3 regions of the Ketobacter nezhaii genome follow, and region 3 is predicted to be linked to each of the others. Evidence: predicted binding sites of a transcription regulator. Region 3 holds the regulator's gene; each other region holds the start of a gene.

Region 1 (6,189 bases), on a different contig from region 3:
TAAAGGCTGACTTTAATGCGTCCGGGCCCGCTAATGCGGCCTTCGACCACTTTCTCTGTGTTGGCGTTTTTGACGCGTATGAGCTCGCCGTAGGCGCCGTCTTCCATCGAAACGCCGGTGGTGCGGATATTCAGCCCTGGGCCTTCGGCAATGATCACCACTTTCTCGCCCCGGTTGATCATCTTAACCGGGTCCATTAAAGAAGAATTGAGTACTTGCCCTGCGGAGATGGGACGCTTGGCAACAAAGCCGTTGACCTGTTCTGCTGCGCTAAAATAGCCGCCATACAGCAGACTAACGTCCCGTGTTTCGATACTGATGTCGCCCGCGCTTAAATGGGTGCCCTTGGCGATAGGGCCGCTGGCAATCACCACCTTGGCAAATGCTTGAATAGTAACAGGCACATGGATCGCCCAGGGCTCATCGCCATTACATTCCACGCGCATAGTGAGACGGCCGTAGTTGCGGTTGCGTGGACGGTGTTGGATATCCAGAGGCGCATTACAGCGACTCAGGCGTAGGCGGGGATCAACCGGTTGGATGCTGATATCGTAGCTTTCATAGGTATCCCCCTGTATTTCCTTCGCATAATGCTGAATTGATTGGTCGACCTGGGTGTGCAGTGTCGCCGGAGTGACGGGCTGCTCATCGGTTGGTGACTGTGTAAAACCCGTGGTAGCGCCTAAACTACTCAATAGCCACGTTGCCAGAACAGCCAGGTACCGTCCCGCTTTGTACGCTAAAATTTGTGGGGCCATGCTGTTCATTTAATTTATTTGACCTATTCTGAATGAAGTGGTGAGTGGATCAATTCAGGTCGCCGGTTTCTTGACGAACCACCGCGTTAAGGTAGTAGCAAGCAAACACCGTGCCGGAATATTGATGCGGTTTAAGTAGAAGCGAATTGGAGTTTGAGTATGGCCGGTGTTCTTGATTCTGTTGATCAGCGAACCAAACTGGTAGGACAGAACCGGTTAGAGCTGTTGTTGTTTCGTTTGGCCGATGATCAAATTTATGGCATCAACGTTTTTAAAGTCCGTGAAGTATTGCAGTGTCCGAAGCTGACGGCCATTCCGCAACGTAACCCAGTGGTCAGAGGGATTGCGCATATTCGAGGCGGCACCATTTCTGTGATGGATATGAACCTGGCGATGGGTAATGCGCCGTTGGATGATATTGAAAACTGCTTCGTGATTATCTCGGAATACAATATGGCAGTGCAGGGTTTTTTGGTGAAAGCGGTGGAACGTATCGTAAACCTGAATTGGGGAAATATACACCCGCCACCCAAGGGAGCAGGCAAAGGTAATTATCTTACTGCGGTTACCGAAGTCGATAACCGTATCGTAGAAATTATTGACGTGGAAAAGATTTTGTCTGAGGTTTCCCCGCTCGAGGAAACCATTTCTGATCAGATATTGAAGGAAGAATCGGTGATTCAGGCCGCATCCAAAGAGTTGGCGGTATTAATTGCAGATGACTCCAGTGTGGCGCGGAAACAAATCAAACGATGCGTAGAGAAAGTGGGTGTGCGAACTCACTTGGTCGCAGATGGGCGACAAGCATTAAACCATTTGCGTGATTTGTTGGATCAAGGCGAGTCGATCTCTGATCACTATATTATGTTGATTTCAGATATCGAAATGCCTGAAATGGACGGATATACCCTTACCGCATCGATTAAGGAAGATCCCAGGATGCAAGATCTGCATATTCTTTTGCACACGTCATTAAGCGGAATATTTAACGAGGCAATGGTAAAGCGGGTGGGAGCGGATAATTTTTTAGCGAAGTTCAAACCCGACAGCCTCGCCAACCTGGTACAGCAACAAGTCGATCGAACGTTGGAAGGCCGGTAACATTTTCCGGCCCCGCAACTAAGCCATGATGTATTCCGGAAAAGACCAGTCTGATTTCGGTAGTAGCGACTATGCGTTGTTTCGTGAGTTTCTTGAGCGTGCGTGCGGCATAGTGCTGGGTGACAATAAAAACTACCTGATTGATAGCCGCTTACGTAAACTACTAAAAGAAAACGGAATAAATTCTTTGTCGGAACTGGTGAGGAAGATCGACCGGTTCTCCGCGTCTGGTCTTCGTCAACAGGTAATTGACGCAATGACCACCAACGAAACCCTTTGGTTCCGGGATCGACACCCTTTCATTTATTTACAGGAACACATACTGCCTGAGCTGGCGAAAAAGCCAGGGGAAATAGCCATCTGGTGTGCAGCCTGTTCCACCGGACAGGAACCGTATTCCATCTCGATTTGCGTTGAAGAGTTGCGTAAAAAGAACTTCAGTCTTGTGAACAAGCCTGTGCGTATTCTGGCGACCGACATTTCTGCCAAGGTATTGGATCAGGCGAAAGCCGGAGTATACGAATCGTTGGCGTTAAAGCGTGGTATGTCTCAGGAACGGCTCGATCAGCATTTTGGCAAGGAAATCGAAGGTGCCTGGACCATCAAACCGGATATCAAGCGTCGCATTGATTTCCGGCCCATCAATCTAAAAGATAGTGTTTTAAACGTAGGGCGGTTTGATGTTGTTTTCTGCCGCAACGTATTGATTTATTTCTCCAGCGATCTGCAACGCCAAATCATCGGTAATATTCACCGGGTGTTAAACCCCGGCGGCTATTTGTTCCTGGGCGGGTCTGAAGCACCCAAGGGGCTCAACGATCTGTTCGACATCCATTACTACACGCCCGGTGTGGTCTACATCAAAAAATAGCGGCAATTTCCGATACTGCTGGCGGTTGTTCCATTGCCGCTTTCGGAAACCGATTGCCGCAGGCGTTGGTTTTTTGGCACACCTGAAACCTTAACTCATTGAAAATATTACCTAAGCGTTGGTTGGCACGGCGGTTGCTTTGTACTGTCTGTCGAGTTAACAACGCCGGTTTATTGGCCGGTAGTCAGAAATAGGTGAGAACAGTAGATGGCAATCAGCATAGATAAACATTTTGGCGTCGCACAGCAAGCGTTGGAACTGCGTTCCATGCGGGCCAACGTGTTAGCCAACAATATTGCGAATGCGGATACCCCCGGATACAAAGCCCGTGACATCGACTTTCAGGAGATGCTGAAGTCGCGTCTGGGGGAAACCAGTGACAGCGTTGGTATCAACGGGACTCACTCAGGTCACCAGCTGACTACGCCGCAGGGCAACACCATGACCGGTTTAAAATTCCGCACCCCGACTCAACCTTCAATCGATGGCAATACAGTGGATGCACAAGTGGAAAAAACTCAGTTCGTGCAGAACACCATTGAGTTCCAGACGGCGTTTGAATTTATGAACGGTAAAGTGAAATCCCTGCTAACCGCCATTAGAGGTGACTGATTATGTCCTTAATGAACGTATTTAATATTGCCGGTAGTGGCATGAGTGCACAGAGCGTGCGCTTAAACACCATTAGCTCAAACATCGCCAATTCCGACAGTGTAAGCAGTAATACCGAAGAGACCTATCGTGCCCGAGAGCCTATTTTTCGCGCCCAGATGCAAGCGGCAATGAACGGCCAGTTGGGTGCTGCCGGCGGCTTTGATTTTTCCGGAAGTGGAATGAACAGTGGAGGCGGAGTATCGGTTGACGGCATTGTTGAAAGTGATGCGCCCCTTCAGTTGCGTTATGAACCGAATCATCCGATGGCTGACGATGAAGGCTACGTGGCTTATCCCAATGTGAACGTAGTTGAGGAGATGGCAAATATGATCAGTGCCTCAAGATCGTTTCAAACCAATGTCGATGTGATGAGCTCGGCCAAACAAATGATGCAACAAGTTCTGAGCCTGGGCCGCTAAGGAAATAGGATTACACGACGATGGCAATTAATAGCGTTGAAAGCAGTAGTGTTCTGGACGATCTGTCGATCAGAAATAAAAGCACTGAACAAACAGAATCCGCAGCAGATAAAGACATGTTTATGAGCTTGCTGCTGGCCCAGATTAAGAATCAGGATCCACTCAAGCCAACCGACCAGACTGACTTTGTTGCCCAGCTTGCTCAATTCAGTTCGCTGGAAGGGATTCAGAATTTAGGTAAATCCGTTGAGAGTATTGGCGATATGTACCGCTCCAGTCAGGCGTTGCAAGCCACGGCATTGGTGGGTAGGGATGTTTTGGTTCCAAGCAATATCGGTTATCTGGAAGCCGGTAGTGAAATTAGCGGGACGATTCACGGTGGGCAGGCGGCCGGTGACGTTATGGCGACGGTTAAAGATGCTAACGGTCAGGTGGTGTCAACAATTGATATAGGCAATGTAGGCAGTTACGAAACACCGTTCAGCTGGGACGGTAAGGACAACATCGGCAATCCGTTGCCGGAAGGTATTTATTCAGTGTCCATTGAAGGCACCATTGCCGGAGAAAATGCAGCGTTGTCTACCAGTATGTATTGTCAGGTAGGCAGTGTGAGCATTGTGGACAATCAAGGTGGAATGATGCTCAACCTGACCGGTTTAGGTCAGATTGACTCTAACGAAATAACAGAATTACGTTAAAAAGCAGGAGAAAGTCATGGGTTTTAATATAGCACTGAGCGGATTGAATGCGGCACAGGCACAGCTTGATGTGACCAGTAACAATATCGCTAACGTGGACACGACCGGATTCAAAGGTTCACGCACCGCATTTGGTGACATTTACGCAAACTCCGCGTTCGGCAACAGCGACACGGCAGTAGGCAACGGCGTTCTGTTACAGGAAGTTCAGCAGCTGTTTGAGCAGGGTAACCTGAATTTTACTTCCCAGGCTTTGGACTTGGCGATCAATGGTGATGGTTTCTTTGTTCTGTCTCCGGATCAAGTCAGTCAGGAGCGGGTGTACACTCGGGCGGGTAATTTCGGCGTCGATGAAGATGGTTTTGTTGTGAATGCCTCTAATCAATATTTGCAGGTTTTCCCTGTCAATGAAGACGGCTCAGTTACCGCCACTGCGATGTCCAGTACAACCCCGTTACAACTGCCGGATACAGCCGGAGCACCGCAAGCGACTGCGTCGGTTGATGTGGGCCTCAATTTGCCTGCCAATGCGGAGGATCTCGATGTGGATAATTTTGATCCGGACAATCCGGATACGTACACCTCATCCACTTCTGTAACGGTGTACGATAGCTTGGGCGACTCGCATATTGCCACTACGTATTTCGTTAAGCAGCCCAACCTGGGTACCAGTGGTGAGCAGAATACCTGGGGTGTGTTCATGACAGTGAGCGATGATGCCGGCAATAAAATCCCCATTGATATTTATGACGGTATTGGTGCTGCACCGAGCGCGGAAACCAATGCCGGTGGTACGGCTTATGGGGTAATGGCATTTGATTCGCAAGGGGTGTTTCAGGGCACGGATCCCGCTGGCGGTATGTATACGGATCAGTTCACGTTTTTGACCAACGGATCAGATACAACGCAACAAGTGATGTTTGATTTTGCCAGCAATACCCCGACTCAGTTTGCATCGCCTTTTTCTGTAACTACGCTGTCGCAAGACGGATTTACCATTGGTCGACTAACCGGCCTAGCGGTGGATGATCAGGGTATCATTCAAGCGTCTTATTCGAACGGTCAAACCACGGCAGTGGGCAAGGTAGCGCTGGCGCGATTTTCCAATCCGCAAGGTTTGTTGCAGGATGGAAACACCACCTGGCGTTCCTCAACACATTCGGGTGAACCGATTCCTGGCGAAGCCGGTACCTCCAGTTTTGGATTAATTCAATCGGGTGCCCTGGAAACGTCCAACGTGGATTTGACGGAAGAGCTGGTTACGTTAATAACATCGCAACGTAATTTTCAGGCCAACGCAAAATCCATTGAAACGGCGAACGCAGTGACACAAACCATTATTCAGATCCGATAAGTTCTACAAAAGTAGGTAAGGCAAAAAAACCCGCTCCGGCGGGTTTTTTTATGAACTTGGCAAACCAATTGCAATATTTGTAACTAGAGCATGATAACGCTAAATAATTGACAGTTCTGCAGGTGGTGCAATGGATAAATTTTTATATATCTCGATGACTGGCGCGAAAGAAGCGATGGATGCCCAGCGTGTACGAGCAAACAATTTGGCCAATGTCTCCACCAACGGATTCAAAGCGGATTTTCATCAGTACCGCAGCCTTTCGGTTTACGGTGAGCATTACCCATCGCGAGCTTATGCCGTGGGAGAGCGACCGGGGACCGATACCAGCGCC
Region 2 (6,189 bases), on a different contig from region 3:
CACACGCAAGTCATCATCCAACAACATAACCGCGGTTGTCAGGTGATCCATAAGCCGGCTGGGTAGCTCGTAATTCTTTGATACCCTTACTGTATTCACTGCTTTCATAGAACCTCGATCGTGTATATCCCGACGATGCAAGAACCAAACCAGCTGTGAATCAGAAGTTAGAGTTTGGTGCATTGATCGCAATTAAGTTAAAGGGTGCCGTCTAAAAACAGGCACTGGACTGCGCTGCCGGAGTGTTAAGCGGCAGAGTTTCGGTTATTTGCGGAGCGGTATAGGGTCAGGTGCCCCGATATGGCTCCTTCTAAGTGAAGGTAGGGTTAATCTTAGCCGAAATGAAGGGGTGGGCGTACCATTTTGGTGCGCCGTGATATTGGTGTGCCCGACTACTTGGCGTTTATATTACTTTTTTTGTGGGATGGCGCTGCGACGGATGTAAAAGGTCAGGGTATCGCTTTTTCCTACCACGTTTTCATCTTTGTCACGAACGGTCGCGGTGACCGCATAAGAGCCTCGTGCCAGATTATCGAACGGGAAATAGGTTGACCTTACCGGCTCGCTCTTCGGGATGCCGTTAAAATAGAGCTGGATGGTGTCGCCAGCGCGCAGGCTGGGGTCCAGTGATACCGATACCGTGGCCTTGCCGCCGTTATTGATGAAATTCTCATCGGGCTGGGGGGAGGTGATTTTGATGTCCTTGTATTCGAAGGCTGTTTTTTCCTGGCTTTCTTCCGGAGTATTTTTGGGTACCGGAATCGCCGGAACCGTGGCAACCGGTTTAACATCCATTTTTTCTGCACCCTTGGTAGGCTCGTCAGTGAATACGGTGTTGCCGTCTTTGTCAGTGTATTTGTATACGGTCTCGGCCTGGGCCGAAAAACTGATTACCATCACTGCGGCCAATAGGGTGGGGGTAAATCGCATGGCAGGTTCCTTTTTAATTGTTCTCTTGATTAAGACACCATATTACCCGGCATAATACAAAAAAAGCTCCCATATTCGGGAGCTTTTTCGCACTTTGGCTACCGGAGTAGCATTAAGTGTAGCTTAGCAAGAATAGTACATTTCAAACTCAACCGGGTGAGTTGTCATGTTCAGTTTCTCTACTTCGCCGCGTTTCAGATCTACGTAACCTTCAATCATGTCCTGAGTGAACACGCCGCCTTCCATCAGGAAGTCTTTGTCCGCTTCCAGTGCGTCCAGAGACATCGTCAGAGTGGAAGAAACCGTCGGGATCGCTTTGGCTTCTTCTGCTGGCAGGTCGTACAGATCCTTGTCGGCAGCGTCGCCGGGGTGAATCTTGTTCTTGATGCCGTCAAGGCCGGCCATCAACATGGCTGCGAAGCCCAGGTACGGGTTTGCAGTGGGATCCGGGAAGCGAACTTCCACACGACGTGCTTTGGGGCCGCTTACCCAGGGTATACGGATAGAAGCTGAGCGGTTACGGGCTGAGTAAGCCAGCATTACAGGGGCTTCAAAGCCGGGTACCAGGCGCTTGTACGAGTTGGTGGACGCATTGGTGAAGGCGTTGATAGCACGGGCATGCTTGATGATGCCGCCGATGTAGTACAGCGCTTCTTTAGACAGGCCCGCGTACTCATCCCCTGCGAACAGGTTTTTGCCGTCTTTAGCCAGAGACTGGTGCACGTGCATGCCGGAACCGTTGTCGCCAACCAGAGGCTTGGGCATGAAGGTAGCCGTTTTGCCGTAAGCGTGAGCCACGTTGTGAACGCAGTATTTCAGGATCTGAACTTCGTCCGCTTTGTATACCAGGCTGTTGGGACCAACGCCGATTTCACACTGTCCGGCAGTTCCCACTTCGTGGTGATGCACTTCGATGGTGAGACCCATTTGTTCCATAGCGGAACACATAGCAGCACGCAGGTCATGCAGTGAGTCAACGGGAGGAACAGGGAAGTAACCGCCTTTAACGCCAGGACGGTGACCAATGTTGGCGCGGTCAAATTCTTCGTGAGAAACCCAGGCTGCTTCTTCAGAGAAGATAGAGTACATGGAGCCGCTCATATCGGATTTCCAGCTCACAGAGTCGAATACGAAGAACTCTGGTTCAGGGCCGAACAGGGCGCTGTCTGCGATACCGGTAGACACCAGGTATTCTTCTGCGCGGCGGCCAACAGAGCGTGGGTCACGCTCGTAACCTTGCATAGTGGAAGGTTCAACGATGTCGCAACGCAGGTTCAGCGTGGTTTCATCAGTAAAAGGATCGATCACCGCAGTGGTGTCGTCTGGCAGCAGAATCATGTCGGATTCGTTAATGCCTTTCCAACCGGCAATGGAAGAGCCATCGAACATTTTACCTTCGGTAAAAAAGTCGTCTTTAACTTCAGTCACCGGCAAAGAGACGTGCTGTTCTTTACCGCGGGAATCTGTGAAACGTAGATCGACCCAGCGAACATTATTTTCTTTTATAAGATTTAGAGTCTTTGCAGACATTCTGATGTGTCCTCCGATTGGATTATAAAATTAGGGGGTTTGACCATGGGAAGCAGTCTTCTGACGAGTCCCCCCTCGGGAAGCGACAGCCCCAACCGAAACTGTTCGGGTGTGTTTGGTCTTGCCTCACAAGAAGGCAAAATATATGCCATTGGATATGGAGTTGAAAGGGGTAGTGCCCGCTTTTGGTAGTTTTTTTTCCGGACGGGCTTGTTGCACATTTTGTGGGGGGCTTGTGAGGGGGCCTGAGGCTTCATTTTGGAAAGTCTACAGGCGAGAACGCGCAAGGCGAAAAATTCATCGCCGGTGAGTGCGCTATTGTGGGGCGTTATTGCTGTTCTGCGCTTTATAATGGTGCGTTATGCTCGCTGCTGGTGCATTGCCGATACGGTCTGATAGTAAAGCCCCATGAGAAAGTGCAGGGCTAATCGCCTTCGCAAACCTCAATCACCACGGTGATATCCCGATCCGCCTGATCGGTAGATAATACTTTGTGGCCATTGACCCGGCACCAGGCAGGAATATCGTGAAGCACGCCGGGATCGGTGGCCAGGATTTTAAGATGGTCCCCAACCGGCAATTGCTGTATAGCGGTCTGGGTTTTGATTACGGGCATCGGGCACAGTAGCCCTCGGGCATCCAGTTCATGTTCGGTCATGTTTGCTCCTCCGGCCGACATCATACCAGAGTTCAGAAAGAACCGGTCTCTTGATCAGATGCAGCGCATGGTGAAATCATCATCCTTCTTTGCCAGAAAGTTGCCCACCAGGGACTGACAAAAGCCAAGGGATTCCTGCTTCGTCAAACCCCATAACAAAATGACGCCTGCCAGCTTATCCTGCACATCCTGCATATGAACATAGTGGGTGCTGGCCTGTTCCAGATTGAACATACGCTGATATTCTGACTCCATCTTGGACTTGCATTCATATTTGATCTCGGAGCAATTCGGTGAGTTCTCACAGATTTTATAAACTTCATCAATGACCGAGTTTTTCTCACACTTTCCAGTATCAAAGCGTTGTCCGATAGCAACAAGTTCGACATCCCGTTGCGGAAAATCCAGTGCATAGCGTGCTTCGCCATAGCTGATAATGCGCTCCTGAAAAGGCAGGCCATTAATGGAATAAAAATAAAGAAAAGTTACAACAATCGCGCCAAGAATTAATGAATTTTTCATGCCTGAACTTCTTGTATGTTAGGCCTTGAGCCGGGCTGGCACAGATCATTGTGTCCGGCCCGGCCGGGCTCCTGATATAGCCGACAACACTCGCTGCTGCCGACACTTCCCCCCAAATAGGACTGCTGGCTACTCTATCGATCTGGATGTTTATTGGCCAGAAAAATGGGCGTTAGGTCACTCTTTTTAACAATTCAAGGCCAACTGTTTGATTGGCTTTGGGGTTATGTCAGCGAAGGTAACCGGGTGGTTGTAATCTGTAGAGCGGGGCCGAATTCCTACGGCCCCGTCGCCACCGGCCAACCGCTGCTATCCCAAACCAAATCCGAAATTCTTAAATTCGGTTCCCCTGAATAAGCGCGATAAGCATGGTACAGGTTGTACGCCTTGTTGCCACTGAAGATTACCGAATTGTGGCCCGGTCCTTGCCAGCTGTAGTTACCGGATACGATCTGAGTGCCCCCGCCGTCCATCATGCTTCGGCCCTGTTTGTCGATGTAGGGGCCGAGTACACTGGTGGCGCGCCCTACGCGAATATTGTAAGTGCTGTTTGCGCCGTCACAGCATTTGTCAAACGAGACAAACAGATAATAGTAACCGCAGCGCTTTACGATGACGGGTGCTTCGATAGCTCCGCCGCCCCGTGATGCTAGTGAATGTACGATGTTGTCTGATCGGGATCCGTCGGGGTTTAGCATGACCATTTTGATGCCGTCCCAGAAACTGCCAAAAGACATCCAGGGGGTGCCGTTGTCGTCCACTACGATGTTGGCATCGATGGCGTTGTAGTTGTCGCGATCGGTGCTACAGATGACCGGGCCATGGTCATTCCAGCTTCCCGCGCCCATGCTGCTGCGGCTGGCGTGTCCAATGCAGGAATGGTTGCTCCCGAAAGTGGAAACGGAATAATACAGGTGAAATTGACTATTAAATCGGGAAAGGTCCGGTGCCCACAGGTTTTTCACGCCCGGCACCCGTTGTTGCCACCAGTTTGGCGAATTGCCTTGCTGGAATGCGCCAGCAGTGCCTTCCCAGTAGGTCAGGTTGGTGGAGCGTTTGCCCGGTAACACCAAGCCATCCGCTTCTGATCCGGTCTGAAGAATGTAGTAAGTGCCATTGTCTTCGATAATGGTGGGGTCGTGGGTGATCAGGTTTCCACTGAGATTGAGCGATCCGGGAGGGCTGCTTGGGTTGTACTCGCCGACATCGCAGGTGTTGCCAGTGGGTGGATCAGGCTCTGGTTGCGGGTCCGAACCGGGTGTGGGGTTGTTGAACGCCAATACGGTAATTGGCAATAAAAGGCTGCTGAGTAGAAAAAGGGCGCGCATGGGGTAGGCTCCGTTGGGGGTTCCGTTTGTGCTTTTATTGGTGTGTTTATTCTGGTGGCGTAGTCAATTTAATTAAGCACACCGGATGCTGGTGTATTTGGAGCAGGTTTTCATGCGGGGACGAGGGGGGTGGCTATAGTCAGTGGTAAATTGGCCGGATCGACTTTGATCCGGCGGACTTCGACCGAGACGCCATGCCCCCTGACAGGACGGTGTATAGGAGCGTCCGAGCTCTGTGAAGTTGCGGTTATAAACGTGGTTCATTTGCAGGCGGGTGCTAATCAGGTCTGTCCAGATCCGGTCCCAGCTAAGATTCAGCCGGTTGGGCGACATGTTTGCACCGGACAGATCCGAATCCACGGTGCCGTCATTATCGGAATCGTATTCGCCGCGAATAAAGGAGGAACGTAAACCAACGGTGTCCACTTCCGATGCGAACCAGTTCAGGACTAATTCAATGCCGTCTATTTCTGTCTTCTCACGAGCCACGCTGTAAATGTCGAATACGCGCCAGTTGTCATTCAGTCTATAGGTCGCGCCGTGGAGTACTTCAACCCGTTCCAGCATTAGCGGGTCAATGGTATAGCCGTCACGGGAACCGTCCCGCAGTGGATTGCTTTGGGGTACACCATCAACCAGATATAAGGGGTCGCGGCCGCGAAGGGTTTCACCATAACCGGTGAGCTTTTGGCGGCTGGGAGCAAAGCTGGGAATCATGTTACCCAGAATCGTGGAAAGGTCTGGGTTGATGTTGATTTGTTGGTCCAGCTCGTCGTCATCAATCACGGTGACCGTGTTGGGAATGGTGCTGAGTGGTTTTTCGGCCCGGTTTGCGGTAACCACCACTTGTTCCATTTTGGTTTTGGCTGAATGGGTTTCTTGATCGTCGTTGGCCAGGCCCGGCTGTGTGGCGCCCAAAGCAGAAGCCCCGGCTAACACAAATGATATAGATTCTTATTTGCATTTGGGGCGGTAGTGTATAGAATGCGATTAAGTGACGATTGCGTGATGGGCATACCAAGCGTAAATCGGCGTAGCGCTTAACGAGTAATTGGTAGGTTAACTAAAGAGCGGAGAGCTTTTGTGAAATTTATCTGTGACCATCACCGTGAAATCTATTCCAGTGATCCTCAGGCAGCACTGAATTTTTGGACCAAAACGTTATGCTTGGCCAGACAACGGGCGGTTCAATCCTTATGGGGGGAGGCCAGCGTTATCTAT
Region 3 (6,189 bases):
ATTGAAAAAGTGATGACCGCGAACCCTAAAACCATCAGCCCCCACATTCTGGCTGTGGAAGCGCTGAACATGATGGACAAAAGCAAAATCACCGCACTGATGGTCGTGGATAAAAGCGGCACCCCGATCGGCGCACTGAATATGCATGACCTGCTGCGTGCAGGGGTAATGTGAACGGAGTTTTTACCCGAGACCATAATGACTGAAGAATTACAAAGCAAAGCACGGAAAATAAAGTTGGTTGCGTTCGATGTCGATGGCGTGATGACCGATGGCAGGCTCTATTTCACTAGTCTCGGCGATGAGATAAAAGCCTTCAACGTGAAGGACGGTCTGGGTTTAAACCTGTTGCGCGAGACCGGCGTTGAAGTCGCCATCATTACCGGACGCACATCTGAACTGGTGCTCCGCCGAGCCAAAGACCTGAAAATTGACAACGTCATACAAGGCCGAGAGGACAAGCGACGCGCTTTGGCAGAGCTGCTATCTGAGCTGAACCTGACAGCAGAACAAGTGGCCTATATGGGGGACGATCTGCCAGACCTAGCTGCGATACAATTTGCCGGTATTGGCGTCACCGTGGCAGATGCATTGCCCATCATACGCCAGCATGCAGACATCATCACAGAGAAGAACGGGGGCGAAGGTGCGGTCAGAGAGCTTTGTGAGTGGTTGATGTCAGCTCAAGGTCACCTGGATGCGGTACAGCAACGCTTCTTGCTCGATAGTTCTGATCCTAAATCATGAAAAACCGCCAGCAAATTTTTATTTTTAATACCCTGCTTACGCTTGCAGTACTCGCGCTCTACACCTATCACAAATGGGACGCGTGGTTCGCGCCGCAAGATGTCATCAGTTCCGACGTTGACCTGCCCGACCTTACCGCCATCACGGTGAAGCAGGACAATTTCGACCAGGACGGGAACAAGGAATACGAGCTCAGGGCGGAATCGATGCTCCAGTATCTTGCGACTGACCGCAACTTAATGATCCGCCCTGATATCACCTTATTTCAGGAAACGGTCGCAACCTGGCAAACCAGTTCCGCCGAGGCCGTTTCAGATAACGAAGGTGAAGAACTGCACCTCACCGGCAATGTCGTAATTAAACAAATCAATTTTGCGGAAAAAGGGCTTAAAGAAGCCCCCACCCTGGAAACAGAGACGCTGCTGTTGAAACCGAAAGAGTCCTTCGCCACCACCGACGACCGCGTTATCATCCGGCAAAGTGGTATTTACATTGAAGCAACCGGATTGGAAGCAGATCTGAACACCAACCGCATTACCTTAAGAGAAAAAGTAACCAGCATTTATGAACCAGATAAATCTTAACCGTCTTCTGTGCCTACTTTGCCTGTGGCTATCCGCTCCCGCAATGGCACTGGACAGTGACCGCAATAAACCGCTAAAGATCGTTGCTGACACAGCACTGATTGATGAGAAAAGTGGCATGGCTGTCTACACCGGCAGCGTTGTCCTGATTCAGGGTACCCTCAAAATAGTCGCGGATAAATTAAGCATCCAGACCATTGAAGGTAAAGTGGATAAGGTCATGGCAGACGGTGCGCCGGCCCTCTTTTCCCAGGTGCCCGAACCCAACCAATCGGAAGTGATTGCCAAAGCAAAACGCATTGATTACATGGTGATCGATCAAAAATTACTGCTAAAAAGAAGCGCATCCATTGTCCAGGAAGATAATATTTTCCGCGGGGAGGAAATTCTTTACGAAATTCAAAGCCAGCGTTTGCAGGCGCAAGGCGAAACCAAAGACCACAAACCCGGTGATATAAAGCGTCGCGTTGAAATGATATTACCTGCTGCAGCCGAACCAACACCGGAAAAGAAATAAAGTAATGAGTAGATTAACCGCATCCAATCTGGCAAAAAGTTACAAAGGCCGTGCCGTAGTCGAAGATGTTTCGATCTCAATAGAAAGTGGACAAATTGTTGGTTTGCTAGGTCCAAATGGGGCCGGAAAAACCACCTGCTTTTATATGATTATCGGTATCGTGCCGCAAGACAAAGGGCGCATCGTAATAGACGACACCGAAATCACACATCTACCCATGCACGGCAGAGCGTCGAAAGGCATCGGCTATCTGCCTCAGGAAGCCTCCATTTTCCGGCGGCTTAAAGTAAAAGAAAACATCATGGCTATTCTGGAAACCCGCAAGGATTTGTCCCGAGCGGAACGAAAACAAAAGCTCGATCAGCTATTAAAAGAATTCCACATTGGCCATATCGCCGACTCTCTGGGCATGTCATTATCCGGTGGAGAAAGACGCCGTGTTGAAATTGCCCGAGCACTAGCAACCGACCCGGCTTTTATTCTGTTGGACGAGCCCTTCGCCGGTGTTGACCCCATTTCCGTGGCGGATATCAAACAGATCATAAGCCAATTGAGGGATCGTGGTCTCGGGGTCCTGATAACAGACCATAACGTGCGTGACACTCTGGATATTTGTGAGAATGCGTTCATAGTGAGTGAAGGACATATTATTGCCGAGGGAGAGCCCTCTCTCATTCTTCAAAACCAAAAAGTCAGAGAGGTTTATCTGGGAAATCAATTTCAGATGTAAATGTTCTAAGCATTTTCAGGCATGTAAATTGCTTTGCTGCGCGACACCTCTTACAATTAGTTAGAAGGACCTACAGTGCAATCCAGCTAAGCAATTGATATTTATAGCAATAATGATTGATAGCAGAATCCGGGTGAAAGCGCATTGGATGGTGGCTTTTCATCGTTCAAGCAGTTGATAGAAGTCGAAACGGGTATCAATGAAGCCAACTTTACAGCTAAAAATTGGTCAACACCTTACCATGACGCCGCAATTGCAGCAGGCTATCCGCTTGCTGCAATTGTCTACTCTTGACCTTCAGGCAGAAATCCAAGAAGCACTGGAAGCCAACCCACTGCTGGACGTCGAAGAATCCGGTGACGACAACAGCAATACTGAGACCGATAACAAGACAGAGAAAACCGACAACCTGGCTGAATCCGACAGCGTGCCGGATTTCACCCAGGCGAGCGAAGTCAAAAGCGAAAACAGCACTCAATCCGCTGAAGACGCATCCGTCGATCTCGAAGGTAAACAAATATCAGATGAGCTTCCTGTCGACAGCGACTGGGATACCATGTACGACAGTTCGGGCTCCACCCTCAGCGGCAGCAGCGGCAGTGGTGGAGACGACGATGATTTTGACTATGAAAGCCGAAACAGCGCACCGGAATCCATCTACGATTCACTAATGTGGCAACTCAATCTGACTACCATGTCCGATGTTGACCAGATGATAGCAATGGCGGTAATAGAAGCTGTAGACAACAAAGGCTACCTGACGCAATCCGTTGAAGATATCAGGGAAAGCGTGCTGGCACAAAAAGACGTTATATCCGACCTGATCCGCTTACAGCAGGAAGAACTCGACAACCTGGGCATTGTCTTGCAACCGGACGAAGACGACGAAGGCCAGCCGATATCGCTGGAAGAAGTTGTCGCCGTGTTACACCGTATCCAACAGTTTGATCCCCCGGGTGTGGCCGCGCGGGACCTACGTGAATGCCTGTTAATCCAGCTGAAGCAAATGGACAAATCCGAGCCCTCCCGGGATGACGCCATCCTGGTGGTTGATACTTACCTGGAAACCCTCGGCTCCAGGGACTTTGCAACCATCATGCGCAAAGGGAAGCTGTCTGAGGCGCGGTTGAAATCAGCGATCTCCCTGATTCAGTCACTCAACCCCTATCCTGGCAGCAGCATCGAAACCGATGATACGCAATACGTCATTCCCGATGTTATTGTCAGCAAGGACAAAGGACGCTGGCGGGTGGAACTCAACCCCGATGCCACTCCCCGGCTCAGGGTCAACGGCAACTATGCCTCCCTGATACAACGAGCCGATAACAGCAGCGATAACACCTTCCTTAAAAACAATCTGCAGGAAGCCCGCTGGTTTATCAAAAGCTTACAGAGCCGCAACGAAACATTGCTCAAGGTATCCACCAAAATAGTGGAACATCAGATCGGCTTCCTGGAGCAAGGCGAAGAAGCCATGAAGCCGCTAGTGCTACACGACATTGCCGAAGCCGTGGGCATGCATGAATCAACGATTTCCCGTGTGACCACGCAAAAGTTTATGCATACCCCCCGGGGTATTTTCGAGCTGAAATACTTTTTCTCCAGCCATTTGAGCACGAATTCCGGCGGTGAATGCTCGTCCACAGCAATCCGCGCTATTATCAAGAAACTGATTGCAGCCGAAAACCCCAAAAAACCGTTGAGTGATAGCAAAATTGCCAACATACTGGAAGAACAGGATATTAAGGTAGCACGGCGCACCATAGCGAAATACCGTGAGGCCATGATGATTCCGCCCTCCAACGAAAGGAAACGATTGGTCTGACCGCGTGTCGAAGTTTACAGGTTTTCCAAGCGATGTTTCGACGAAACACCGCTTAGTCCGAAACCGGATGCAACGGGAAAAGCCGCAACTAGGTGAGTTCAGTTCATACGGTTGTAGTAAAATCTAACCACGATAAAGGAGTGGCCTATGCAAATTAACATCAGCGGACATCACGTAGACGTAACGGATTCATTGAAAGACTACGTATCCGATAAAATGCAGAAACTCGAGCGCCATACCGACGACATTACTAGCATCCAAGCCATACTCAGTGTGGAAAAAAACCGACAAAAAGCAGAAGCGCGAATTCACGTGAAAGGTGCTGATTTGTTTGCCAACGCCGAATCTGAAGATATGTACGCGGCCATAGACATGCTGACAGATAAACTTGATCGTCAGGTGGTCAAGCATAAGGAAAAGATGAAAAGTTGGTAATTCTTTAACCTGGAATAAAGACTTAAATATGGAACTGGCTGAAATTATTAACCCGCAAAGAGTCTTTGAAGACGTCTCCGGCGGAAGTAAAAAGAAAGTTCTGGAAACCGCTGCCGGGCTAATCGCCCAGCAGTGCCCCGAGCTGGACCCGAACGAATTATTCGACAAATTAATTTCACGAGAAAAACTGGGCAGCACAGGATTGGGAAAAGGTATAGCCATTCCCCATTGCCGGGCGAGCCACTGCAACAACGCCATCGGCGCATTCATCAAACTGGAGTCCGGTGTTGATTTTGACTCCGTCGACCGGGAGCCGGTGGATATGCTTTTTTTTCTGCTGGTACCCGAAGATGCCCATGATGAGCATCTGAATTTACTCTCCAAAATCGCCACCTTGTTTAATGATGACAGCCGACGCCGTGAAATTCGTACCGCGCATTCCTCACAGTCTATTTACGATGCTCTGGTAACGCCGGTATGAAACTAGTGGTAATCAGTGGTCGCTCCGGCTCCGGAAAAACCACTGCATTACACGTACTGGAGGATATTGGTTATTACTGTGTGGATAATCTTCCCGTGACTTTATTGCGGGACCTGATCGTCGAACTGTCCTCCCGCAAATCCCCACAAATTAAAGAAGTGGCTATCGGTATCGATGCCCGCAACAGCGTCACACAACTTGAAATGTTGCCCAATGTTTTACGTGACCTCAGCGCGGAGGGCATCGACAGCGAAGTGATTTATCTGGACGCGATGGACTCTGTTTTAGTAAAGCGTTTCAGTGAAACCCGCCGCCGGCACCCCATCAGTAACGATACCAATACGCTCAATGAAGCTATCGAGCGCGAACGCGATATGCTGCATCCGGTCGCTTCCAGTGCCAGCCTGATTATCAATACCAGCAAGCTCAACCTTCACGAGCTACGTGACCTGATAAAAAAACGGGTCGGTGCAGGTAACGAAGGCATGGCCTTGCTGTTTCAATCCTTCGGCTTTAAGAACGGCGTTCCGGGTGATGCAGACCTGGTATTTGATGTCCGCTGTCTACCCAACCCCCACTGGATTCCTAATTTGCGCAGCCAAACCGGGCGCGATCCGGACGTCCAAACCTTTCTGCAGGGGCATGAGCAGGTTCAGGAAATGCTGGACGATATCAGCGCTTTTCTCGTTGCGTGGTTACCACGATTTGTTGCCAACAACCGCAGCTACATGACCATTGCTATCGGTTGTACCGGTGGACAGCACCGCTCGGTTTACATTACCGAAAAACTAACCGAACAATTCAAACCAGATTTCCCTAATGTGCAGGCTAGACACAGGGAGTTATAAGCTGGTTTAATCCTCTGGGTAA

Evidence for each region. Region 3 encodes sigma-54, which starts transcription at its own class of promoters, with help from an activator protein. Its sites were predicted from a motif close to ANTGGCATNNANNTTGCTNT; they were not measured.
Region 1: the regulator sigma-54 is predicted to act here: its motif matches at 2,852-2,871, upstream of flgB (flagellar basal body rod protein FlgB).
Region 2: the regulator sigma-54 is predicted to act here: its motif matches at 2,594-2,613, upstream of glnA (glutamate--ammonia ligase).

What each region holds. Positions count from the first base shown of each region.
Region 1 is NZ_VRKW01000005.1:115,818-122,006, forward strand. It holds gene flgA (flagellar basal body P-ring formation chaperone FlgA) at 1-758, opposite strand, end outside; gene FT643_RS11740 (chemotaxis protein CheV) at 918-1,859, shown strand; gene FT643_RS11745 (CheR family methyltransferase) at 1,888-2,730, shown strand; gene flgB (flagellar basal body rod protein FlgB) at 2,938-3,342, shown strand; gene flgC (flagellar basal body rod protein FlgC) at 3,345-3,803, shown strand; gene FT643_RS11760 (flagellar hook assembly protein FlgD) at 3,824-4,501, shown strand; gene flgE (flagellar hook protein FlgE) at 4,518-5,855, shown strand; gene FT643_RS11770 (flagellar basal body rod protein FlgF) at 5,986-6,189, shown strand, end outside.
Region 2 is NZ_VRKW01000010.1:131,492-137,680, reverse strand. It holds gene glnL (nitrogen regulation protein NR(II)) at 1-108, opposite strand, end outside; gene FT643_RS17145 (DUF4124 domain-containing protein) at 409-930, opposite strand; gene glnA (glutamate--ammonia ligase) at 1,054-2,460, opposite strand; gene FT643_RS17135 (sulfurtransferase TusA family protein) at 2,885-3,118, opposite strand; gene FT643_RS17130 (hypothetical protein) at 3,173-3,640, opposite strand; gene FT643_RS17125 (arabinan endo-1,5-alpha-L-arabinosidase) at 3,919-4,968, opposite strand; gene FT643_RS17120 (TonB-dependent receptor plug domain-containing protein) at 5,041-5,886, opposite strand; gene FT643_RS17115 (hypothetical protein) at 6,052-6,189, shown strand, end outside.
Region 3 is NZ_VRKW01000001.1:856,789-862,977, forward strand. It holds gene FT643_RS03710 (KpsF/GutQ family sugar-phosphate isomerase) at 1-174, shown strand, start outside; gene FT643_RS03715 (KdsC family phosphatase) at 199-747, shown strand; gene lptC (LPS export ABC transporter periplasmic protein LptC) at 744-1,331, shown strand; gene lptA (lipopolysaccharide transport periplasmic protein LptA) at 1,312-1,848, shown strand; gene lptB (LPS export ABC transporter ATP-binding protein) at 1,853-2,578, shown strand; gene FT643_RS03735 (RNA polymerase factor sigma-54) at 2,778-4,403, shown strand; gene hpf (ribosome hibernation-promoting factor, HPF/YfiA family) at 4,551-4,838, shown strand; gene ptsN (PTS IIA-like nitrogen regulatory protein PtsN) at 4,867-5,319, shown strand; gene rapZ (RNase adapter RapZ) at 5,316-6,167, shown strand.